Regions from separate parts of the Shewanella sp. NKUCC06_TVS genome, predicted to be linked through region 1. Evidence: riboswitches for the same ligand, from Rfam matches in the RefSeq annotation. Region 1 holds a riboswitch; the other holds the start of a gene.
What was found. Region 1 has a riboswitch for lysine ahead of KO531_RS08375 (Na+/H+ antiporter NhaC family protein). Riboswitches for the same ligand answer to the same signal wherever they lie in the genome.
Positions count from the first base shown of each region.

Region 1 (3,424 bases):
GCTGGCTGATTTATTTTGACTTATTTGTCGTGAACGTTTGCAGTGAAAGGTTTCAATTAACGTCTAGCTAATTGCGCCTTTAGATTTGATTTTAAGTACGATAATACTAATCACAAATGCCACACTACAAGCCACTAAACCCGCGACAACAGACTCGGTAAATCCAAGTGCCACATAACCCACTAAGCTAATAAACGCCGCAATGAGTGCATAAGGTAGCTGAGTCACCACATGGTCGATGTGGTGGCAACTAGCGCCCGTAGACGACAAGATAGTCGTGTCGGAAATTGGTGAACAGTGATCGCCAAATACAGCCCCCGCCAGCACAGAGGCAAGCATAGGCAACATCATGCCTGTGTGACTTCCCATCGCCATATCAGCAGCAATCGGCAACATGATCCCGAACGTCCCCCAGCTAGTACCGGTTGAGAACGCAGTAATACCTGCTAGCACAAACATTAAGGCGGGTAAAAACGCGAACGGAATATTTCCTGTTGCTAAACTCGCCATAAACTTACCGGTTTCGAGTTGACCAATCACCCCTGCGATTGTCCAAGCAAATAACAGGATGTAAATCGCCGGCAGCATAGAGCGAGCGCCCTGCACTATACCTTTGACTATCATCAATTTCTCAACGCCTTGCACTAAATTCAATATCAGCGAAACCGCTAGACCAATTAATGCACCAAAGAAAAGTGATGAACTGACATCGGTTTTCTCAAAAGCAGAAATAATATTAAATTCAATCCCTTCCGCCGCGAGTACTTGAGCGCCACTGTTAATCATAAAATAGAGGGTTGCAAATACCAACACGGTAATCGGCAGGAACAGACCTAAAATCTTACCGGTTTCGGCTTCAGGTAAATCCGCGTTCGCCCCAGGCGGTAATCCTTTAGACTCATCGTATAAATTACCACGTTGGGCATTGAGCTCATGCTCACGCATTGGCCCAACATCTAATCCCATAAAGACAACAAAAAGTAATAATAACAAGGAGAAGATTGCGTAAAAGTTCATTGGGATCATTTGAATAAAAATACTCAAATGACCCGTATCAGCAAAACCATGGGCAGTTAATATCCCGCCAATGAGTGCGATAATATAAGCGCCCCAGCTCGAAACTGGAGAAATAACGCACACAGGCGCCGCAGTAGAATCTAATAAATAAGCTAACTTAGCGCGGGAAACATAATAACGATCGGTAACAGGTCGAGCGACCGAACCAACAACTAAACTATTGAAATAATCATCAATAAAAACTACGCAACCTAAAAACATGGTCAATAGTTTAGCGTCACGTTTATTACGTATATGTAAACGAGCCCAATCGGCAAAAGCCCGCGCGCTGCCACTTACGGTAATTAACGCTGTAATCATTCCCAGTACAATTAAGAAACCGAGAATATATAAGTTCCACGAATTTAGACCTTTATCAGTCCAAAAAAGCCCTTTAACGCCATTAAATACAAACTCACCCGTTGCTAAAGGTGAAAACTGATTGAGCAATAAAGCACCAATTAAAATACCTAACCCCAAAGAAAGCAGTACACGGCGAGTCAAGATCGCCAACACGATAGCCACCGCAGGCGGCAACAAGGAAAGTGCCGAATCGGCATAATTCATAACAGTCATTGATTATTATCTTCGTTAAATACGAATGGAGGGCGACTGAACTGGTGGGAAAAGGCAATAGATACCCAAGGTCACCTGTCCTATCAGTAGCGCTCCATAGTAACTATTCCCAATATCCATATCGGAAAATACTATGGCAGTGCTGCACCTATTAGGTACAACCCCAGCAGTTGATCGTGATAAATCGAACCACTTCGGCACCAAATCCTTTCGCAATCGATCAACGGAATCACCCTACTGATCACTACTAATATTTGGCGCGCCTCTACTTCTAAGAACGCCCTTGCACGGGCGTGAGGCACATAAAAACATAAGCGGCTTAGCAGATGCTACCGCAAAGCCACTTAATGTGACCTAGATCACAGATAAAATCAACTGAGACTTGTAATCAGCTCAGGAACCGCCTCAAACAGATCTGCAACGAGTCCATAATCGGCTACTTGAAAAATAGGCGCTTCAGGATCTTTGTTGATTGCAACGATGACTTTAGCGTCTTTCATGCCGGCTAAATGTTGAATCGCGCCAGAAATACCGACGGCAATATACAAGTTTGGCGCAACGATTTTACCGGTTTGACCCACTTGTAAATCGTTAGGCACAAAACCTGCGTCAACTGCAGCGCGTGATGCGCCAACTGCTGCGCCGAGCTTATCAGCAAGTTGCTCCAACATGCCGAAGTTTTCACCACTGCCCATGCCTCGGCCACCAGATACGATAATGCCAGCATTGCCTAACTCTGGACGGGCAGAAACTGTCAGCGATTGAGAAACAAACTGAGTTCTCGCTTCAAACACTTTATCGAGTGTCGTCACAGCCGCACTGTTACCTTCTGGCGCAGCGTCAAACGCACTGGCGCGCACTGTCATCACTTTAATGGCATCATGGCTTTGCACTGTCGCTAAGGCGTTACCCGCATACACAGGGCGCACAAAGGTATCTGCATTGACAACAGTAATGACTTCTGAGATTTGCGCGACATCTAATAATGCCGCAACGCGCGGAAGCGTGTCCTTACCTAAACTTGAAGCCGAGGCCAGAATGTGACCATAGTTTGGCGCTAAGTCCACCAGCAATTTGGCAAAATTTTCTGCTAAATGCGCTTCATACACGCTGGCATCGGCAACGAGTACTTGGCTAACGCCTTGTAGTGCCTGTGCCGCTTGGACAACCGCGCCACATTGGTGACCCGCAACTAAGACATGTACTTCATCGCCTATGGCACGGGCGGCGGTAACAATTTTTGCCGTATCGAGTTTCAGTGCAGCATTATCATGTTCAGCTAATACTAAAATGGCCATTTAGATCACCTTCGCTTCATTTTTTAACTTTTCAACTAGCTCAGCTACCGACGCTACCATGATGCCCGCTTTACGTTCAGCTGGCGGAGTGACCTTCACAATCGTTTGGTGACTCTTTAACGTCACGCCTAAGTCTGCCACAGTAAATACTTCTAATGGCTTACGCTTAGCTTTCATTATGTTAGGCAATGAAGCGTAACGGGGTTCGTTCAAACGTAAATCGGCGGTCACAACAGCAGGTAAAGGCAGTTTAAGAGTTTGCATGCCGCCGTCAATTTCACGGGTGACTTGTAATGTATTCGCTTCTAATTTGATTTCTGAAGCAAAGGTTGCCTGTGGCATATCCATTAACGCGGCAAACATTTGGCCAGTTTGGTTATTATCACCATCGATGGATTGCTTACCAAAAATCACCAGCTCTGCTTGTTCTTTGTCTTGTACCGCTTTGAGCAATTTGGCGATAGACACTGGCACGAGCTCTTCTTCAGTATCGA
Region 1 covers NZ_JAHKQX010000006.1:51,821-55,244, forward strand. Annotated here, with positions in the region: gene KO531_RS08375 (Na+/H+ antiporter NhaC family protein) at 64-1,632, opposite strand; lysine riboswitch at 1,712-1,908, opposite strand; gene KO531_RS08380 (FAD-binding protein) at 2,004-2,930, opposite strand; gene KO531_RS08385 (electron transfer flavoprotein subunit beta/FixA family protein) at 2,931-3,424, opposite strand, start outside.

Region 2 (3,424 bases), on a different contig from region 1:
ATAAGAGCAACTTACTTCGGGCTCTTATATTCATAAAAGCGTTGATACTTCCTTGAACTGCTTTGTGCTCAAAAGGAAAATCTTTACGGTGACATCTATATCTGGATGTAGATTAAGTGCACGTTTAAGTGTAATACGAGAAAACGTAATCAGTACCAACTTCGATAAGCAATAGTTAGAATAAGTTCCTTAACTATTGTTTTTTTTAAATGTTTAAAAGACAAATCAAATGTAGAACAGATTTTAAACAGATGCCCGGTCAGTTCACGTTACTTTAAGCGATATATGTAACAAACTGTATTGAACGATAAGCATCTTGCTCAATCTGTTTCAACTCACCAGTACGTACATTGTACTCGTTTTAGTCATTTGTTAACAAATGAAATGTTAACAAATTTTAGGTGAGCAGGGGTTTTTACCATGATATTTACTTTAGCTATTGATTAGTATAACTAATGTATTTCTTATTCCTGTGAGCCAGTTCACGCCTCTTTGGATTTTACAATCACTCTGCTACACTAGCTTGGGTTCATTTTTCGACTAGACTACCAATGGACAATACGACTCAAAATTTGTGGCAATGTTACCAAGCGCCGTTGTTTTTGCTGACTCAAGCATTATCCTGTGATTTTTCCTTTGCTGTTATTACCGCTCATAATCCCGCTTCAAAGCTTCTCTCTCCTAGCCAAAACCGTTTACTCGATCGCCAACTTCTCCGTGAAATTGAATTACTCGGTAGCCCTTATCGTGCTTTAGTGGGCGCAGCACCGGATTTATCCCACATGGAAAAAAGTTGGGCCGTGTTTATCGATAGAACGATGGCATTGCAATTGGGTAAGAAATTTAATCAATATGCGATTTATGTTGTCGAACAAGGGGATGTGAGCTTAGTGCCTTGCACCTTGGATGGACATGATGAAGTGTGTTTAGGCAAATTTAGAGATTATGTGCAGCTGGTATACGAGCTACCCGATTTGAACATTTAGTTGTTTTCAAAAGATTTTATTTAAATTGTTCATTTGTTATGAAATTAGCATTGACTTCATTAGGGGTTTATTGCTACTTTTTTCGTCCCTTTCCTAGGAAAGGAACAGAAGAGGAGCGTTAACTAGGTAGTCGGTCAGAGGAGCACAAACTCCAGCGATGACTGATGAGGGAGATTAACGCCGAGGCATAGATATGGTTGCTGCATGTTTATGTCGGTCGCTCAGGCTGAATCCTGACGATTGTCACCTGTAATTGGTGGAGAGCTTCTGGTGACGATTGCTGTTTCCCTTCTTTTGGGGTGCGTTATCATTGAGCACCAGGCTCTTCGAACGAAGTCAGTTCGGAGTGTGATCATGTTAGTTAATCAATATCTTATTCAATCTGCATTTATTTGTTGCCCTACGTGTTTCACGGAGGTGCGCTAATGTCCCTCGTTGTCGCAAAATTTGGTGGCACCTCAGTCGCCGACTATAACGCTATGAATCGCTGTGCCGACATAGTGTTAGCTAATCCTCATTGCCGTTTAGTCGTGGTCAGCGCTTCGAGCGGCGTGACAAATCTACTAGTAGAATTGACCCAAGAATCGATCAACGACGATGGCCGATTACAGCGATTAAAACAAATTGCCCAAATTCAATATGCGATTTTAGATAAGCTCGGTCGTCCTAACGATGTGGCCGCCGCATTAGATAAATTATTGAGTCGCATGTCAGTATTGAGTGAAGCGCTCGCATCACAACGCAGCAAAGCGACTATGGATGAGTTGTTGTCCCTCGGTGAGCAATGTTCTTCGGCGTTGTTTTCGGCGGTGATCCGTGAGAAAGGTGTCAACTCAAGTGCCTTCGATGTGCGCCGAGTGTTACGTACTGACAGTCACTTTGGCCGCGCTGAACCTCAGGTCGAGCAGATTGCGACTCTAGCTCGTGATTATCTACAGCCACTGTTAGCGGAACAAGTGATTGTGACACAAGGCTTTATCGGTGCTGATGAAGCGGGACAAACAACAACGTTAGGTCGTGGTGGTAGTGATTATTCTGCTGCGCTGTTAGCTGAAGCGTTACGCGCCTCAGCGGTCGAGATTTGGACCGATGTCGCTGGGATTTATACAACGGATCCTCGTTTGGCGCCCAATGCCTTTCCGATTGCCGAGATCAGTTTCAATGAGGCTGCCGAGATGGCGACCTTTGGTGCTAAGGTATTGCATCCAGCGACTATTCTTCCTGCCGTTCGTCAGCAAATTCAAGTGTTTGTGGGTTCAAGTAAAGAGCCTGAAAAAGGCGGGACTTGGATCCGTCATCAAGTGGAAGATGCGCCCGTATTCCGTGCTGTGGCTTTGCGCCGCGATCAAACCCTGTTAAATCTTCACAGCTTGCAAATGCTGCATGCGCAGGGCTTTTTAGCGGAAACCTTTGCGACATTAGCGCGACATAAGATCAGTGTGGATCTGATTACCACCTCAGAAGTGAATGTGTCTCTAACCCTCGATAAAACAGGTTCAGATTCAAGTGGTCAAGGTCTGTTGAGTGAGGCATTGCTGCAAGAATTATCACAGCATTGTCGTGTGCGAGTTGAAGATAGATTGGCCTTAGTGGCGATTATCGGTAACCGCATCGCGACGACGCCGGGTATTTGTCGCCGTGTATTTGAAGTGTTAGAACCACACAATGTGCGGATGATTTGCCAAGGTGCCAGCCCACATAATCTGTGTGTGTTAGTGGCAGAATCGGAAGCGGCGCAAGTGGTTAAATCGCTGCATCAAAATCTGTTCGAAGGCGTTTAGTATGTTGCCGACAACATCGTCTCTGCAAATCGGGGAGCTTGCCGCAGGGCAAGCACTTACTTTGCCTATCTACCATTTCAAACCGAGTGACGATAAGGCGACTGGCCCCAAAGTGTATATTCAGGCCAATGTCCACGGTGCTGAAGTACAAGGTAATGCGGTGATTTATCAGTTGATGAAGCAGCTTGAACACTGTGACATCCGCGGCGAAATCACCTTAGTGCCATTGGCCAATCCACTCGGGATCAACCAAAAAAGTGGTGAGTTTACCCTTGGCCGATTTGATCCTATTACAGGCGCGAACTGGAATCGTGAGTATTTGAATCATGCAATCGATTTGCCGACTTGGTATGGCGAACATGCCAAGCTGAGTGATAGCGAGCTGCTCCAAGCCTATCGCAGTACTTTGGTTGAAGCCTGTCAGCAAAAATTGCGTCATGAATGGGGTATCACCACGGGTCATAGACTTGCGGTTAACCTGCAGATTATGGCCCATGGCGCGGATATAGTGCTCGATCTGCACACAGGTCCTAAGTCTTGTAAGCACTTGTATTGTCCTGAATATGACTTAGCTGCTGCGCAGTTTTTGTCGATCCCTTATACGCTCATTATCCCCAATGCCTTTGGTGGCGCCATGGATGAGGCTGCGTTTTGTCC
Region 2 covers NZ_JAHKQX010000007.1:223,112-226,535, forward strand. Annotated here, with positions in the region: gene KO531_RS10215 (DUF3293 domain-containing protein) at 552-986, shown strand; lysine riboswitch at 1,087-1,261, shown strand; gene lysC (lysine-sensitive aspartokinase 3) at 1,412-2,767, shown strand; gene KO531_RS10225 (succinylglutamate desuccinylase/aspartoacylase family protein) at 2,769-3,424, shown strand, end outside.
Region 2: another riboswitch for lysine. It lies ahead of lysC (lysine-sensitive aspartokinase 3); the one in region 1 lies ahead of KO531_RS08375 (Na+/H+ antiporter NhaC family protein).